2 regions of the Clostridium sp. LY3-2 genome follow, and region 2 is predicted to be linked to the other one. Evidence: a T-box and tRNA genes for the amino acid it is inferred to sense, from the RefSeq annotation. Region 2 holds a T-box; the other holds one or more tRNA genes.
The links. The T-box of region 2 lies ahead of leuS (leucine--tRNA ligase). A T-box ahead of a tRNA ligase gene usually reads a tRNA of that ligase, here a tRNA-Leu.

Region 1 (9,863 bases), on a different contig from region 2:
TGCTATTGCAATAACTCCATATAAACCTATCATCCCTAATGAAAGTTTTATCATTAAATCTATTAAATAAACATTATTTTCAAACCAGCTTTGAACAGCTGCTGAATCTTCAAAAATATTTTTTATTGTTTTTAATGGATATGCTAATGATCCTAATAATAATATTGGAGTTAATACAACCATCCCTTTTTTTACAGCACTTAGATGCTGTTGTTTATCTATCTTATTTGCTATTGGCATTAAAACCTTTTTTATAATAGATTCGAATTTTCCAAATAAAGTTCCCATCTTTCTCCCCCTCTTTTTAGTAGTTTCTTATTACTATCCTCTATGTTTCCTATGTGCTATTAGGGCTTGCTTTAAAACTGTCGCACCATCCATAGCTCCATAAATATCAGAAGTTAATAATACTGTTGGTTTATCATTTTCTAAAGCTATTTCCTTTATATAATCATATTTATGACTTAGTTGTGGACCAACTAAAACTATATCGTAATTTTCAATTTTTTCTGTTAAACTATCAACCGGTATAGCCTCCATAGGTGTAAAGTCTTTTATATCAAGTTTTTGGCTCCCTTTTATAACTTCTTTTATTGAATCCATCATCATTGTAGTTGAAAAACCACCTGCACATACTAATAATATTTTCATAACCTTCTCCTCCTAATTTAACTATATATTTTTATTTGCACACATCTCTACTATTTCTTCTATAAGGTCATATGCCATAAGAGATGTCATTAAATGATCTTGAGCGTGAATCATAAGTAGACTTAACTCAGTTTTTTCTCCCTTTGATTCATTCATAATAAGCTTAGTTTGTACCTCATGTCCCTTTCTAGCTTTTTCTTTTGATATTTTAAGGCTTTCTCTCGCCTTATCTATATTCCCACTTCTTGCAAACCTTAATGCTTTAAAAGCTTCTCCTCTACTATCGCCTGAAGCCCCAATTATCTCTAATGCGTTTTTTTCTAATTCTGTCATTCCCTTTCTCCTCCTATTTATCCATAAAAATTTTTATAAATTCTTTTTTATCATTACATTTTAAAATGCTATCTCTTAAATCTTTGCTATTTATAACTTTAAATAAATTGCTTCCTATCATTTTATGGAGATTCAAGCTACCTTTTTTCATACATATTAAACATATGATATTTATATCTTTGCCTCCCCAATCTATGCTTTCCTCAAATACTGTTATACTTAAGCAATTTCTAAGTGCATTCATTTCCATAGCATGCGGTCCTGCAACACCATTTTTATATGCAGTGCTTAAACTTTTTTCTCTTTTTATTACTAATTCAAAGAAATCTTCATTTACACTGTTAGTATTAAGTAACATGTCAGCTTCTTCTTTTAAAAATTTCTTATAATCTAAATTTTTCCCACCACTTAATCTTTTAAAGAAAACCTCATCTAACATATCTTTATTATTTTCATTTTTTACATCATCTCTTTTAATATCTTTACAAATATCTTCAATTTCTAATTCTGAAAATAAATTATTTATTCTATAGACCTTACCATTTAACACCTCTTCAATTTCAGTGCTTGTAATTATATAACTATAGTTATCTTTTTTCATCTCATCTATTTGAATACTCGTAAATGTACTTATTATAGACTCATTAAGCTCTCTCTCTAGTTTAAGTTTTAACAGATAAGCTAGTCCACCTTCTGTTGGACATATAATAGCAATCTTTTTTCTATCGTTTGATTTAAGCTGTCTTGCTTTTTCAAAGTGAGCTACAAAATGTATTGCAATAAAAGCAATCTCATCTTTTTCAATATTCATATCCCATCTTTTTGAGAAATCATCAGTAAAATTTACTGCTATAGAAACTACAGCTGAGTATCTTGTATTTACTTCATCAAAGTAAGGATTCTTAAGTTGCGTATCTGTTCTTGCCCTACTTATCAACGCACTTAAATGCATAAGTAAATTATTTATAAGTTCATAATCACTTGAAAAAGTTGTATATGCTTTTTTATCAATCTCTTTTAGAATCTCTTCTATATCTTTTTTGACTTTAGTTTTTACAATATCACTTTGTAAAAACATCTTAGACTTATATAGTATCTGAGCTGCTAAATAATCTACTTCAATTCTAGGAATATTAATATTTAGCTCATTTTCTATTAAATCAAATATTCTTTTTGATATAGACCTAAGCTTGTTATATACATCAATCTCACCTATTATATCCTTATTGCTTGTATCCTCTTTAATAAAGTTTTCACTTTCAAGCCTTAAAATAAGAATTTGCAAGTGATTAAAAATATTTTCTATAGCTAAGTTACTTATATCAATTTTTTCTTTAATAACTTCTTTTAAAAATATTTCCTTTACCTTAAAAAACACACCCTTATACTTATTTTTAGAAATACTTATACTACTATTGTGCCTATAAAGGTAATTAGAAAATGCTTTTCTAATTCCGATTTCACTTCCTTTAACAAGAATTCCAAAGCTTGACTTAGATTCTAATTTTAAATTAAGTTCTTCGATTATTCTTTTGACTTCTTCTAAATCTTTAATTATAGTGCTCCTGCTATAATCTAATCTCTCACTGATTTCATCTATTGTAATATATCCATTGTTCGTTAAAAGTATCTCTATGATTCTATTAATTCTTTCCCCCTTTATAAGATAGCTTGAATTAATTTCATTTATTGATTCCTTATAACTTTTGTATTTATCACTATCTGTAATTTTAAGTATATAACCCTTACCCCTAATATTTTCTATTAAAAATCCATTTTTTAAAGTTTCTAAGTTGATATCCTTAATTTCATTTCTAATAGTTCTATCAGAAACTTTAACCTTATCTACTAATTCTTTTAAGCTAACTGGATTGCTTTCAGTTAGATTTTGAATTATCAATTTTTTCCTCATATTTTTCACCCTCTGTTAAGATTTCATTTGATTTAAACCGTTTATGTAATCTATGATTTTATTATAAATTACCTTTTATTAGTCGAACAGTTTTAATATTTCCATATTTTTATGAAAAAAGCAAATCAACGCAAAAAAGCCATGTCTTATTAGACATAGCTTTTTTGCTAACATATTTCTCACTATATGTTTTTTTGTTAATTATCCGCTAATTAACCTTTCCGCTTTTTACCACATTCCCCTAACGGTTAAAATACCCTTACTATTTTAACCATGTTTTAAACCCTCTTTTTAATTCCGTTCACTCCAACTTGAATAACAAAGCCCATATGCTATTCTATATATAATAAAGAGCCCCCTCCTTATTAATCTAAATTAAAATTAACCCTCCCCGAAAATTCAGTTAATTTTAATTTTAAGTAGTTGTTGTACATTTATTATTTCATAAGGATTTTTTAGTGATGTGTTATTTTAGAAAATAAATTATTCCAACTAATAATTCCTTTCCGCCTTCCCCTAATGGTATTCTAACTTGAATTATAGTTTTTTTCATCATTCTTTTATATTGTTAATCATTTGTTATTTTAGTTCATTTTATGTTCAATATTTTCTCATTTATTATTTTATATATTTATAATTTAGATAATATTTCAGAAATATTATTGAATAATTAGCGTTTGTATACATTTTTTCTATTTCTAATATTATTAGTTAATTTTTATTAGTAAATGCTTCTTTATCCTGTTTTTTAGTTATAGAATCAAAAAAAGAGAGAATAACCTTTGTTATTCTCTCTTAATAAAAACTAAATTTTACTTTTCAGTATCATCTTCTATTGTCTCTTCTATTACTTCTTCTTTAGGCTTTGAAGCAGATTCTATAACACCTACTGTTTCAGTTTCTCCTTCGTTAGTTCCAGAGAAAACTGTGTTTTCAACTATTATTTCTTCATCTACTGAATCTGTGCTTTCTTCTAAGTCTTCTTTAGCTTCATTTTTTCCGTTTAATTCTCTCTTTAATTCAAGATAGAATTGAGCCATAGAAGCATTGTAGTAAGGGATAAACCAAACTGAATAAATTCCGCAAGTTATAATAACTATTAAGAACCAACCTATAAATGAAAGTTGAGTTAAGAATAATTTTCCTTTGTAACCTTTCATCATTTCGATTGACTTTCCGAAACTATCTTTAACAGAGTTTCCTTCTACTATTAAAAACTTAGTACAGAAGAAGAATAAATTAAATATTATTCCTGCAACTATTGCGATAATAACAAGGATAATAATTTCTCCAACTAAACCGCCTAAATCTCCAATACCTATTCCATAATATAATAATAAATCAATATTACGTATATAATCTAATAGTTTAAATATTATTGGAATACAAAGTATTAAGCTAACAATTAAACTAAATAAACCTACAAAGATTGTATATCCAACATATCTAAAATAAGTTTTAGGACTAACTTTTAAACTAGCTAACTTACCTCTACCTGTTTTTACGATATTTAAGAAGAAAGCTGTCATAGCAACTCCTATGAAGGCTTCAACCATACAAGCTAGTAATGTAAATCCTACTCCTAAGTACATATTAACTTCAGCAATGCAAAGCGCTAATACTATTGAACTTAATGAAACACCTAAGATAACCGCTTTATCTTCTTTCATTTTTTCTCTTGCTCTAAATTTTATAATTCCTATATCCATAATAATTCCTCCTATCCTCTCTTTAATTATACGGCAATAGCATCCTATTAACCATCTAATATAGGTTAAATTCACCACATTTTAACATAATATAACTACAGTTCAAATAAACTATAATTTATTAATAAACTAGATAAAAAATTTTATGTCCACCTTACTATTAGTATTACCTTAATGTAGATTTGAACACTATTTTTTTAAAATATAATTATATTTTTATAATTCCTCTAAATACAAAAAGTACCACAACCTAAGTTGTGGTACTAAAAAATTTAAAATATTAATTTTAAATTATTTGTTTTTCATTCCTTCTTCTACAGCAACAGCAACTGCAACAGTAGCTCCTACCATTGGGTTGTTACCCATTCCGATAAGACCCATCATTTCAACGTGAGCTGGAACTGATGATGATCCTGCGAATTGTGCATCTGAGTGCATTCTTCCCATAGTATCAGTCATACCGTATGAAGCTGGACCTGCAGCCATGTTATCTGGGTGAAGAGTTCTTCCTGTACCACCACCTGATGCTACTGAGAAGTATTTTTTACCTTGCTCTACACACTCTTTTTTGTAAGTTCCAGCAACTGGGTGTTGGAATCTTGTAGGGTTAGTTGAGTTACCAGTGATTGAAACGTCAACTCCTTCGTGATGCATTATAGCAACACCTTCTCTAACGTCGTCTGAACCGTAGCATTTAACTTTAGCTCTGTCTCCGTTTGAGTAAGCAGTTTCTTTAACTATGTTTAATTTTCCTGTAGCATAGTCAAATTTAGTTTCAACATAAGTAAATCCGTTGATTCTTGAGATGATCATAGCAGCGTCTTTTCCAAGACCGTTTAAGATAACTCTTAAATCTTCTTTTCTTACTTTGTTAGCTTTTTCAGCTATTTTGATAGCTCCTTCAGCAGCAGCGAATGATTCGTGTCCTGCTAAGAAAGCGAAACATTTAGTTTCTTCTCTTAAAAGCATAGCTCCTAAGTTTCCGTGTCCTAAACCAACTTTTCTGTCGTCAGCAACTGAACCAGGGATACAGAAAGCTTGTAATCCTTCTCCGATAGCTTCAGCAGCTTCAGCAGCAGTTGTACATCCTTTTTTGATTGCTATAGCAGCACCTAAAGTGTATGCCCATTTAGCATTTTCGAATGCGATTGGTTGAGTTTCTTCAGTGATTTTGTATGGATCGATTCCGATTTCATCACAAACTACTTTCGCATCTTCTATTGTTTTCATTCCGTATTTGTTTAATACAGGAACGATTTGATCTATTCTTCTTTCATAACTTTCAAATAATGCCATGATTAAAAATCCTCCTTACAACTTTTAATAAATTATTCGTGTCTTGGGTCTACTAATTTAACAGCGTCTGCAACTCTTCCGTATTGTCCGCTTGCTTTTTCCATAGCTTCGTTAGCTGTCATTCCTTTACCAACGAACTCCATCATTCTTCCAAGGTGAACGAATTTGTAACCGATAATTTGGTTGTCTGCATCTAAAGCAACTTTAGTTACGTAACCTTCAGCCATTTCTAAGTATCTAGGTCCTTTAGCAACTGTACCGTACATAGTACCAACTTGTGATCTAAGACCTTTTCCTAAATCTTCAAGTCCAGCTCCTATTGGAAGTCCGCCTTCTGAGAATGCAGTTTGAGATCTTCCGTATACGATTTGTAAGAATAATTCTCTCATTGCAGTGTTTATAGCATCACAAACTAAGTCTGTGTTTAATGCTTCTAATATAGTTTTTCCTGGTAATATTTCTGAAGCCATTGCTGCAGAGTGAGTCATACCTGAACATCCTATAGTTTCTATTAATGCTTCCTCTATTATTCCATCTTTAACGTTTAAAGTAAGCTTACAAGCTCCTTGTTGAGGTGCACACCAACCTATACCGTGAGTAAGACCTGAAATATCACTTACTTCTTTTGCTGCTACCCATCTTCCTTCTACAGGGATTGGTGCTGGTCCGTGGTTAGGTCCTTTTGCGATTACACACATTTCTTCAACTTCTTTTGAATACATCATATTCTAATTACTCCTCCCTAATTATTAGATTCTAAACTACGAGTTTTATCTCTAGTTTATTTTCTAGCTAGGTCAAAAACTGTCCCTGTGGGATAGTTTTATCCTAAATATATTTTAGCAAATCTACCACAATCAAACAACCTTATTCTTTCATTTTTTTTTAATATTTTTCTATATCCTTTATTTTTCCCCATTTTTAAGGGGTTATTAAACTTTTTTTATTTCTCTCTTTGTTAATTTAATTGCAATCTTTTACTTTCCTATGCTATAATATTTTATACAAGTTGCAAATTTTTATGCCACCATGGCGGAACTGGCAGACGCACATGACTCAAAATCATGCGGTTTTACCGTGTGGGTTCGATTCCCACTGGTGGCACCAAATAAATTATTAAAACCTATAAAACGTTGATTTCACTTGTTCTCAACATTTTATAGGTTTTCTTTTTTGAAAAAGTAGTGCAAATATTGCACTACTTAATTTTCTACAAAATACAAAATCACCCTCTTTATTTTTTTTGGTTTCTTATATATTCTTCTATTGCTTTTTTATTTCTTCCTACTGTATCCACATAAAATCCTCTACACCAAAAATGTCTATTCCAATATTTATATTTTAAATTTGAAAATCTTTCGAAAATCATTAATCTACTTTTACATTTTAGAAATCCTACAAAGCTAGAAACACTGATTTTAGGTGGAATTTATACTAACATGTGAATGTGATCTATACAAGCATGCGTTTTGAGAATTTCAATACCTTTCCACTCACATAATTACCTTAATATTTTCCCTATTTCTTCTTTCTTTTCTCCGTAGATTTTTTTCCTTCTATATTTTGGAGCAAATACTATGTGATATTTACAATTCCATTTTGTGTGTCATAAACTATTAATATCCATTACTGATGCCTCCTTTTACTATTTAAATTTGGCTGCGAACCTAATTTAATTTTAGCAAAATAAGGTTTTTTACATATTACAACAGCAAAATTTTTCTGAACACACTCGCATAGCAGGTGTTTTATAAAGACAATAAAAATATCGCAAATTCACCACTGAATAATGCGATATCTATAGTATATTTTAGTACCTAATTCAAGATTTAAACCGAATATTTTTATTAGTTTTACTAAGTAGCTCGAAACTTTTCCTATATTGATACCTATATACTACCTATATTAACAATTTCTATTATGTATAGTCATGTCTTCGATTTGCTACTACAATAAAAGAAAATATTAATGAAATTAGAGGAAAAATAATATTCCAAGAACTTAAAGTAATTTCTGATTTAGGGTAATAGTGCATAATATATAAAATTTCATATAAAATATTTAAAAACAAAGTTGTTAAAGGTCCAATAAATGTTTTTTTTGCAACATAAGCTACTAAAACACCTAATCCAATAACTATCATTGGGACAATTACTAATTGCATTAAAAATGGATCCATTAAATCAATAAACTTCATAACATTTCTCCTTTCACCTTAACCCTAAGGTATCCCTGTAAGTATAACAAATTTAACTAATTTAATCTAAGCTTTATCCCTTAGATATTCCTCTAAAGTAATATTTTGATTGTGAATTATCTTCGCAGCCTCTTTACCAACATATCTTACGTGCCAAGGCTCGTATGATATACCTGTTACTGATTCCTTCCCTTCTGGGTATCTTATAATAAATCCATACTTATAGCAGTTATCATTTAACCAGTCCGCTTCCTTTGTTCCTTTAGCAAAATATTTTCCTTCGTTTCTTATATCTATGCAAAGCCCTGTTTGGTGTTCGCTAAAACCTGGTTTTGCAACGTACGCATCAGCCATTTTCTTTCCTTCTGATTGAACTCTATTATTATAAGTTTGTACCTGTGATTTATATGATCTATATCCTGAATTACCTAAAAGGATTATCCCTTCGTTTTTAGCATCCTTAAACATCTCTTCTAGGCTTTTAGCTATTCTTTTAGATACATGCTTTTCTTCATTACTAGAGCTATTATTAAACCTTATATTTGGTATTACAAGCTTATCGTCTTGATAATCTTTATCTACACCATTTTCTTTATTTACTAAAACTAGTTCATTATCTTTTATATTTTTATGAATAATTGGGCTCTTATAACTTTCCTTATGTAGCATTTCTCCTAAAAAAATATAACCGCCGCAACATAATAAAATAATTAATATAATAACTTTTTTCATCCTCTACACCTCTTTTTATAATATATTTTCATTATAAAAAGTAGGTTTTAAAATAATTATAAGAAAACCTTACGAAACCTTACGTTTAAATCTATAAAAAGAAAAATACCGTATATTTAATTTAAAATATACGGCATTTTATAAATTCACTCTCTATTTTAATAAAAAATCTAACTCTTCCTTTGATTCAAACCAAACCTCACTATACCCGCAATCTAAGCAGATATAATAGTTAGGGTTTAAAAGTTTTGTTTTGAATCCTTCTCTAGCCTTTACTGGTAGTGCTTTTACTTTTTTAACTTTAGTAGAATCACATTTAAAACATTTCATTTTATTTTTCATAAATTCTCCCCTAAAATTTAAAGCACAAGGTTTATCCTTATGCTTTTTAAAACTTTATCTTCTTGCAAAATCTACAAATTTGAATTTATCAGGTCTGTGCCTTGATTCAGTGTATTGAAAAAGAGTAGTATCGTTTAGATAAGTGTAGCTTTTAACTACAACTACCATATCATAATGCTCTAAATCTAAAAGTCTTTTATCTTCTGTAGATGCCTTTTGAACTGTTATTTCTTTTTTTGCGTAAGAAATTTTAAGCCCGAGCTCTCCTTCTATATATTCATAAAGAGATCTTTTACAAACATCTAAAGTTAAAGTTTGAATTATACTTCCGTTTAAGTAGTCTTTATCTAAAATTATATTTTCTCCATCTATATTCCTAACTCTTACTACTTTCCAGATATGGTCTCCTTCACTTAGCTCTAATTTTACTTTCATTTTTTCGTCAGCTGCTTTTAAGCTAAATTCTTCAACTTGAGTTTTAATCTCTTTACCCATCTTTTTTGTAAGCTCGTAGAAACTAGTTATACCTGAAACAGGAAAATCAAATTTATTTCTATCTAAAACGAAAGAACCTTTACCTTTTAATTTTTGAATATAACCATTTTGCTCTAAAAGGTTTAATGATTTTCTTATAGTATCTCTTGATACATCATACTGCTTCATTAAATCTGATTCAGATTTTAACTTTTCT
Region 2 (9,863 bases):
TTCCAGGAACTGGAGTAAAGGCTAAGGTTCTGTTTTGACCTTTATATGTGTAATTTAAAATACCTTGTTTTTTAGAACAGATTTCTTTATGTGCTTCAACTGCAGTTCCAGAGTTATCAGGAACATTCTTACCTTGTACAAAGTTAGTTTCATTTTCAACTAGTTGAGTATCTTTATGTGCAATTAGTGTATCATCTGAATTTATTATAAATACGCCACCGTCGTTTAAAATCTTAGTTTTAGTAGCTAAGTTAGAAAAATCAGTTGCTGCATAAGATGCTGTTAATACACCTTTTATTGAACCGTTAGCTGATTTTATTGGAACTGATGTAAATACAACCATGCTACCATCTAATTTGCTCTTCATTGGAACAGATATATAGCTTTTTCCAGCCATACCTTCAGTAAAATATTCACGGTCTTTTACTGATACATTTTCGTTATTCATATCAAAGGCGTTACCTTCTGCATCTGAAATAGTTATACGCTTAAGGCCGTTAACTTCTGCATAAGCTTTTAAAGCTGCGACTTGAGCTTTTCTGTCGTTACCTTGAATTGTTGGATTTGCAGCAAGTGATGCTAAAGATTGTTTAGTATCTTCTACTATAGTAGCTACATCAGTTGATGCAACATTTGCTAATTGCTCTAGCAAAGTGTTTGTAGTGTTTCTAAGTCCTTTGCTTGCAAAATGTGAAGTAGCAAGGCCACCTATAATTAAAATTACAGTTAAAAGAGGTATAAAGTCTTTTAACATTTTGCCTTTTAAAGATTTTGCTTTAAAAAGATCTTTCTTTTTTTTCATTTTATCCCACCTTAAATTTAATATATATCTTTAATCAATAAAATTATTATCGGATAGTAAATATAGAACTTAAATTTAAAATGAATATATTTTGTAAAAACACATAAAAATTTGTCGAATAAGAAGAAAGAAGCCTTATAGATGGGGCTTTAGGCCAATTTATAAACTTTGTATTTCTAAAGTTTGAATATTAGTTTTTATTTATAAAAAAATACAAAAAAGGAATCTCTTTAGAGATTCCTTTAAATAAGATTATTTTACAACTATATTAACAAGTCTACCTTTAATTACGATTACTTTTACAATAGTTTTTCCTTCAGTGTTTTTAAGTACATTTTCATTTTCTAATGCAGTTTCTTTAATAACTTCATCAGTTGAGTTTGAAGGTACTGTAATTTTTGCTTTAACTTTACCGTTTATTTGAATAGCTATTTCTATTTCATCCTTAACTAAAGCAGAAGGGTCAAATTCAGGCCATTTTTGGTTAAATACTGAACCTTCCATTCCCATAAGGCTCCATTGTTCTTCAGCGAAGTGAGGTGCAAATGGTGCAAGGATTTTTATGAAATCTAATAAAGTTTCTTTTAAGAATTCAGTATTTTTAACTTCTTCTTTATCATACTTAGAAAGAGCGTTAACAAATTCCATCATTCTTGCAATAGCAGTATTAAATTGCATTTTTTCAGTATCGTCTGTTGTACCTTTTATAGCTGTATGAAGCCAAAGTTTAAGTTCTTTTTCTTCTTTGTCTATAGTAGTTTTTGTGTTTTTAGATTTTATAGCTTCTCTTGAAGAATCAAGGTATCTTTCGATTCTATCTACGAATTTACCTATAGATTTTATTCCGTCATCGCTCCAAGCGCCACCTTCTATATAAGCAAATCCAAACATTAAATACATTCTAAATACGTCAGAACCGTATTCGTCTATATAATCGTTTGGTGAGATTGTATTACCTTTTGATTTACTCATTTTTAAACCGTCTGGTCCTAGGATTAATCCTTGGTGAACTAGTGATTTGAAAGGTTCATCAAAGTTTAAGTATCCCATATCTCTTAAAGCTTTAGTTATAAATCTTGCATAAAGTAAGTGCATACAAGCGTGCTCAGGACCACCTACGTATTTATCTACTGGAAGCATTTTATCTATTATATCTTTATTGAAAGCTTCTTTTTCATCTTTGCTATCTGGATATCTTAAGTAGTACCAAGATGAGCAAACGAAAGTATCTAAAGTATCAACTTCTCTTTTTGCAGGTTTTCCGCAGCAAGGACAAGTTGTATTAACGAACTCTTCGCATTTTGCAAGAGGTGATTTTCCATCTGGAGTAAACTCTACGTTGTATGGAAGTTTTACTGGAAGATCTTTTTCTGGTACAGGAACTGTTCCGCAGTCTTCGCAGTAAATCATAGGGATTGGAGCTCCCCAGTATCTTTGTCTTGAAACTAACCAGTCTCTAAGTCTGTAGTTTACTTTTTGCTCACCTAAGCTTAAAGTAGCTAATTTTTCTACTATTTTAACTTTAGCTTCCTTTGTAGTTAATCCGTCAAATTCGCCTGAATTAACTAGTATACCGTGCTCACAGTAAGGAAGAGTAGTCTCTTTAGAATCTTTAGGTTCTATAACTCTTTCTATAGGTAAGTTATATTTAGTTGCGAAAGCAAAATCTCTTTCGTCGTGAGCTGGAACAGCCATAACAGCACCAGTTCCGTAAGTTGCAAGAACATAGTCTGAAACCCAAATAGGAACAACTTTTCCGTTTATAGGGTTAATAGCATATGAACCTGTGAATACACCAGTTTTTTCTTTAGTGTTTGATTGTCTTTCTATTTCAGATTGCTTTAAAGCTTCTTCTTTGTAAGCTTCAATAGCCTTTTTGTTTTCTTCTGTAACAAGACTATCTACTAATTTGTTTTCAGGTGCTAAAACTACATATGAAACACCATTTAAAGTATCAACTCTTGTAGTGAATACATCAAATGATAAATCAGAATCTTTAACTTTAAATGTTACTTCTGCACCAGTAGATTTTCCAATCCAGTGTTTTTGCATAGCAACAGTTTTTTCAGGCCAATCTAAAGTATCTAATTTTTCTAGTAATTCGTCTGCGTAATCTGTTATTTTTAAGAACCATTGAGTTAAGTCCTTTTTAGTAACTTCTGTTGAACATCTTTCACAAGCTCCATCTACAACTTGCTCGTTAGCTAAAACTGTATTACATGAAGGGCACCAGTTAACAGGAGCATTTTTTCTGTATGCTAAGCCTTTTTCATATAATTTTAAGAATAGCCATTGAGTCCATTTGTAATAATCAGGTCTACAAGTAACAACTTCGTTTTCCCAGTTAAACATAGCGCCCATAGCTTTTAATTGAGCTTCCATAGTTTCGATGTTTTTTTCAGTTGAGTCTTGAGGGTGAACCCCTGTTTTTATAGCATAGTTCTCAGCTGGAAGACCAAATGCATCAAACCCCATTGGTTGGAATACATTAAATCCATTCATTCTCTTAAATCTAGCCCAAGTATCAACAGGTCCGTAGTTAAACCAGTGACCAGCGTGTAATTGGCTACCTGATGGGTAAGAGAACATTTCTAAAACGTAAAGTTTTTTATCTAAGTTAGTAGGGTCAAATTTATATAAGTTTTCTTTTTCCCATTTTTCTTGCCACTTTTTATCTATGGCAGTTCCGTAGTTTCCCATTTTTTGTTCCTCCTATAATATATATAATTAATTTTATTTTTTACAAAGATAAAGGATATTAAATAAAAAGAAAATCCTTTCGTCTTTTATGCATTTTAGCATAAGAGACGAAAGGATTCCGTGGTACCACTCTTAATTAGGAAAATTTAATTTCCTCACTCTTTTACTTTAACGGGGTTAACCGTACCTGCTTCTAAACAGATAAACTTATAGACAAGTTCCTGAAATTCAAACTCTGTTTTTCACCAAACAACAGCTCTCTTAACTTTGAAATATGCAGTACTACTTCTAATCATTGCTTTAATTTATTAAGTTTAAATCATTTGAATTTATTATATATATAAGGAAGTTTTTAGTCAAGTGATATTATAAAAAGTTATAGAGTTAGTATAGCATAGATTAAGATTTTTTATGAAAGATGGAGGAGTCTTTAGGAGATTGAAGGAGATTTGAGGACCAGAGAGGCTATATATAATGCGGTAGGTTAAAACTTAATAGGGGTAATAGAAGGTATTTAATTAGGTTTGCTTTAGATATTTAGTAAAGGTAAAATAGAAGATAAGAAATATAACTAGTGGTAGTTATATTTATAAATTTAGGAGAGTGATATTTTGTATTCGACGAAAGAGAATGCGAAAAGTATAGCTTTAGTAATACTAGGGTCATGTATTTTAGCATTCGGAACTTACAATTTTAATTTTCAAAACGAAATTACTGAAGGAGGAGTATTAGGATTAATATTATTAGTAAAAAATATTATGAATATATCTCCATCAATAACTAGTTTGTTAGTAGATTTATCATTATTTGCTATAGGAGCTAGATTCTTTGGTAAAAGATTTATGGCACTTTCAGTTTTATCAAGTTTATCTTTTTCAGCTTCATATAAAGTTTTTGAAAGTATTGGATTTATTATTCCAGACTTTAAAGATAATATGATAATTGCAAGTATACTTGCAGGTATTGGAGTAGGTATTGGTGTTGGGCTTGTAATTAGAGGTGGCGGAGCCGCTGGAGGAGACGATGTTATAGCTCTTTTAGGTAACAAATTTACAAAGCTTAAGATAAATCACATATACCTTTTAACAGATGCTGTTATATTAATAGCATCAATAGTATATTTAGAACCAAAACAAATATTCTTCTCTATAGTAGCTGTTACTATTAGTGGGAAGTTAATCGACATTTTATATAACGGACAAGAAGAAAAAGATGCCAAAGATGATAGCGTAGAAGACGTTAAAGACGGCATAACAATTAATGCATAAATAATGTAAAAATAGCTTAGTATTTACTAGGCTATTTTTTACTTTATTAGCGAATTAAAGGTGCTTTTCTTATTAAAATTAAATAAATTAAAGTTTAATATAAAATTATTAAATCTAATATAATTCTGAGAAATGATTACTTTTATAGGTATAAGTAAATATCTGTAAATGGTATAATTTTATAGAGAGTAATTAATTAAATAGTAGGCTAGAGGAGGAAAGTAGGATGTTTAATTTTAGTACTGGAAGATTCTTTATAGGGGATGGGAATATCTTATATCCATCTATGAGAAAAGGAGAATTTTTTGAGACTAACTTTTTTAGAAAGTTATTAGGGGAAGATGAGGCTTATAATAGAGACCTTGAGATATTTCACGTAAAGGAACATACTTTAGATAATTTAAAATTAGATTTAGATATATGTTTTGATACATTAAATGACTTTATAGAAAAGATAGTACTTCGTGCAGATGATACGGAGATTTTACTTAGCGAAGTAGGGATAGAGAAGGACAGTAGTGTAGAGTATAGCTGGGGTAAAATCGAAGAAATCGATGGAGAAGTATTTATAATATTTAATAATAGTAAATATATAAGATAGTTTTAAAACTATAATTTAAGTGAAAAGGAATGTTAACTTTAGTTAATGTTCCTTTTATTTTTTTATATAAAGAAAAAAATAAGAATATTATGTAGGGGTACTTAAGTATTATATATAAAAGGAATTTATTTAGAGGGGAGTTTAATTAAAATGCTTAAGGATCTTTTTAGTTCATTTTTAGGACAAGGAATAATTGGGTTTGGCGTTATAGCTTTAATAATAGCCTTATCTATATATGGGATAGTTGTTAGTTTAAGGATAAGAAATTCATATAAAGAACTTAACTATGGATTTGAAAGGGGAAGTATCTTAAATTATGAATCAAGAGAAAAAACTTTTGAAAGTAATGTTTTAAATGAAATAGTAAAGGACTTTAAAAATAGTGCACAAAAAGGAACAGATAATATAAATACAGAGGTATTAATATTAAAACATTTGAGAAATAATTTTAACTTAAATGATAAGTTTATGAATATGATACCAGCAATATCAATTGCACTTGGTTTACTTGGTACATTTTTAGGATTAACAGTTGCAATACACTCAACTAAGGGAGTATTAGTTTCTGGTGTTAATTCTATGGAACTTTTCTTAAGTGAAATGGGACTTCCACTTCAAGGTATGGCAAGTGCGTTTTGGACTAGTATCTTTGGTGTTTTTGTATCGATTATATTAAACTTTATTATTTCATTAGTTAAAAGAGAAAAAGATATGTTCTTTGATACTTTTGAGGATTATTTAGATAATTTAATATATGGAGAAAACTTTTATGGTTTCGCTAAGCAATTTGAAAAGTTTAATAATACTTTAGAAAATACTATGAAAGATTTAACTAAAGAGATGAGGGCTTTATTTAGAGAGGGTGTAGAAGAACTTGTTGAAAAGATAAATAAAAATACTATAGATATGACAGAGACAGCAAAAGAGATGAGTAATTATACAGTAGAACTTAGCCGAGTTATTAAAAGTTTAGATAATACTGTGGATAGTTTTAGCATGCCTGTTGAAATATTTAAAAAATCTATAGATAATTTTGAGATAAACACAGATAAGTTTAAAAACATAATGGATGATGCAACTAGTAATTTATCATTAAAGATAGATTCTCTTGGAGATAAGATAATAACTTTAGAAAAGAGTATAGGTGATGAAAATGTAATAATGACAAAATCATTGCAAACTCTTTTAGGAATTAAAGGAGATTTAGAAATTTCATACAACAGACTTGTAGAGAGCACTGAGTATATTAAAGACTCTATAGATATAAGTTCTAATAAATTAGAAGTTCAACTATCTAATCTTCAAGAAGGTTATGATGGATTTGAAAGAGGTCTTTACGAATTTTTAGAAACTGTAGATTCATTAAAGTCTGGAATAACAGAGAGCGTAACTAGTATTTTAAAACTTGAAATGGAGGATTTATCTAAAGACATAATAAGAGGATTAGATGAATCTATAGCAGGAATAACAGAAGCTACTCAAAGTTTAAGCAAAAATACAAACACTATAGCAAAACTAGTTAAGGCAACAAACGATTGGGCTTTTGCATCTAGAGGATAAAAATGATTTTAAAGTCACTTCTAAAATTTAAGAAGTGGCTTTTAATTTACATTAGAATATTTAAAGTTTAGTGATAATAAATTTAATTAAGAGGAAAGTTTTATTAGTTAGGGAAGAGTGGAGGTTTTAAAGATGAAGTTTAGAAGCAGAAGATATAAAAGAGAAAAAGAAGAGATGTCTTACTGGCCATCTTTTGTAGATATTATGACTACAGTAACTTTAGTTTTCTTTTTTATTATGCTTATATCAATGGCGTTATCAAGTTTGTTTGTAGATAATATATCTAAAAAAAGGGATGCTATTTATAAAGAGATTCAAAGTAAATTAGATAGTAATAATGTTAACAAAGATGTTATGTATTTTAATAAAGAGGAAGGAAAGATAGAGATTAAAACAGAGACTTTATTTGATACTGGAAAATGGGACTTAAAAAAGGACGGTGAAAATTTAGCAAAAGAATTAAATGAAGTATTTTATAAGATACTTAAAGATGAAAAGCTTAATAAAGAGATAGATTATATTGAAATTGTGGGACATACAGATTATGCAGGAACAACTATAGATAATAGGAAATTATCAACAGAAAGGGCAATGAGCTTTTTAAATTCTATGGTTCCAATTAATAGCGATTTAGAAAATGGGTTTGGAGGTAAATTTAAAGCTTCTGGGATGTCAGAGTTTGAGACAAACCCTAAAAAAGAAGATAGAGATAGAGAAAAATATTCAAAAAATGATATGAAAGCCGTTAAAGATCAAAGAAAAATAGAAATAAAGATGGTATTTTCAAATAGGGACTTAGAAGAGGCTATTAAAAGTAGAAATTTAAAGAGGGATAAATAGTTATGGGTAAGACGTTAGAGAGGTATTTTAAGCTTTATAAAGTTCGAGATGATTTAAAGTTAAATTGCGTAATAGAATATGAAAGACTAGAAAATGAAATTGAAAGAGATAAGCTTGATTTAAAAGGTTTAAAAGAAAATTATATAAAAAAGCTTGTATTACCCTGGGTAGTGTTAGATAAAGGATTTAATTATACAAGCAAAATAATAGAGAGAGAATTAGAAAGTAACGATTCAAAAAAATATATAAAGATAGCAAATATTTTAGAAGATATAGGTCTTATTGATAAACCTAAGATTAAGGAAATAAACCCTTTAAAAGATAAGAAGGAGTTAGTTTTTATAAAAGAAAATGGTTTTTTTGAGGAGTTTTCTATAACTTACAGTTCAGATACAGTTCCTTTAGATTTAGAGATAATATCAAATAGGTTAAAAAAGTATATTAAATTAGAAGTTATAAATGGTTTAAAAGAAAGCAAGTTAAAAATTATTTTTAAAATACCAAGATACGAGGATGTAAATAACTTAGAAGATATAATTATCTTTACTGGGATAGACCTTAGACATATTAGTTTTATAGTAAAAAGTGAGAGCGATTATTTATTAGAAGGAAAATCTTTAGAGGGGAATTATCTTAAAGAAAGTATAGTAGAAAAAATTAAAAATTTAAATAATGCAAGTTCTATCTTAGAAGTGATTAAGGTTATGGAAAATGAAATAAAAAGAGAACTACCTGTAGACATATATATTGAAGCTTTTAATAGAGCTTTTGCTTTAAAAGAATTTGATATAGGATTTTCTATGTTTTTAGAAGAATACTTCTTAAAAAATCCTATAGTATTAAAAAGTAATATAGATTATTTAAAAGAAATGTATAAAAGAAAAATAATAACTAATAATTCTAAGGAATTAATAAGCTATTTAAACTTGATTTTAGAAGAGGATTTAGAAGGCAGGAAGGCTTTAATAAATCTAAAAGAATATAGTAGAGATTTTGATTATAGTTTTATAAATGAAGTTAAGGATATTTATAAAAATACTTCAGATAAAGAAGGTTTAAATATTGTAATAAACAAGATAATAAATTCTAAAGAAATAAAAATAGATAAGGATATGTTAGATATAATTTATTCTTTTTATAAAAAAACATTAGATATAAAAGCATTAGAAAAACTTATTCAAAATAAAGATACTATAAAAAAATTAGACTTAAAATCAAAAGATAAAATTTTGATTTTAGATTATTATAGAAAAACAAGACAAGGGAATTTAAAAGATATTTTTAGATTTTGCGATTCTAGCATAGATGAAAGTGATTATATAAAAAAGACAATGATAAACATAATTGAAGATATAATAGACGGAAATGACACTAAAAAGAAAGATGAATTATTTAAAGATAACTCTAAAACTATATTTAAGTTAAGTAAATTTAGTAAAAAGTTATACAATGAATTTATACTACACAAGCTTAACAGTGAAAAAGATGGGCTTGATATATTTATATACGAAGAAGCTTTATTGAAAATCAAAGATAGAGATTTAAAGAAAAGATTATTAGAAAGAGTAATTGATTATTTCGTTTTAGAAAGTGATGAATCAAAGTATGTATCATATATAAATACTTATTTAGAGGAGTACACAGTAGAAGAAGGTTTTATATATGATCTAATAAATAAATTTAGTTTTGATTTAATATTTTTAGGTGTGTTTATAAATAGAATAAGATTTAAAGATAGAAATTTAAAAAGAAAAGTTATAAACAAAGTAACTAACGCCTTTATAGCTTCTAAAAGATATGACCTGTTACCTTTAGTTATAAGAGAATCTAAAAATATAAAAGATTATGATAAAGGAAGAGAAACTCTTTTAAAATTTATTAAAAATTCTAACTTTATAACTGAAAATATCTATGTAAGTACTATAAAAGGTATGATTGAAGTCTTAGATGAAGAAGGCAGAAAAGAAGTATACAGTGAACTTATAAAAAGATGCGATTTACCTTTAGATATAAGGGTAAGGTATTCTAATTTAGTAAAAGATGAATCAAACGAAAAAATCATAATAGAGGAATTTGAAAGAGGAAATACTTC

Region 1: it has a tRNA-Leu gene. The T-box ahead of leuS (leucine--tRNA ligase) is inferred to sense a tRNA for this amino acid. The anticodon was not compared.

Annotation. Positions count from the first base shown of each region.
Region 1 is NZ_JAMDLQ010000028.1:23,680-33,542, reverse strand. Features, by position in the region: gene M4I33_RS09465 (PTS sugar transporter subunit IIC) at 1-288, opposite strand, end outside; gene M4I33_RS09460 (PTS sugar transporter subunit IIB) at 322-651, opposite strand; gene M4I33_RS09455 (PTS lactose/cellobiose transporter subunit IIA) at 673-984, opposite strand; gene M4I33_RS09450 (BglG family transcription antiterminator) at 998-2,896, opposite strand; gene M4I33_RS09445 (DUF975 family protein) at 3,709-4,605, opposite strand; gene M4I33_RS09440 (GGGtGRT protein) at 4,897-5,901, opposite strand; gene M4I33_RS09435 (iron-sulfur cluster assembly scaffold protein) at 5,934-6,626, opposite strand; tRNA gene M4I33_RS09430 (tRNA-Leu) at 6,925-7,008, shown strand; partial or broken gene tnpA (IS200/IS605 family transposase) at 7,136-7,528, opposite strand; gene M4I33_RS09420 (hypothetical protein) at 7,820-8,098, opposite strand; gene M4I33_RS09415 (M15 family metallopeptidase) at 8,165-8,830, opposite strand; gene M4I33_RS09410 (hypothetical protein) at 8,984-9,172, opposite strand; gene treR (trehalose operon repressor) at 9,227-9,863, opposite strand, start outside.
Region 2 is NZ_JAMDLQ010000062.1:626-10,488, forward strand. Features, by position in the region: partial or broken gene M4I33_RS16110 (methyl-accepting chemotaxis protein) at 1-802, opposite strand, end outside; gene leuS (leucine--tRNA ligase) at 1,055-3,502, opposite strand; T-box leader at 3,603-3,807, opposite strand; gene M4I33_RS16120 (YitT family protein) at 4,114-4,770, shown strand; gene M4I33_RS16125 (hypothetical protein) at 4,997-5,371, shown strand; gene M4I33_RS16130 (MotA/TolQ/ExbB proton channel family protein) at 5,522-6,931, shown strand; gene M4I33_RS16135 (OmpA family protein) at 7,064-7,771, shown strand; gene M4I33_RS16140 (hypothetical protein) at 7,774-9,863, shown strand, end outside.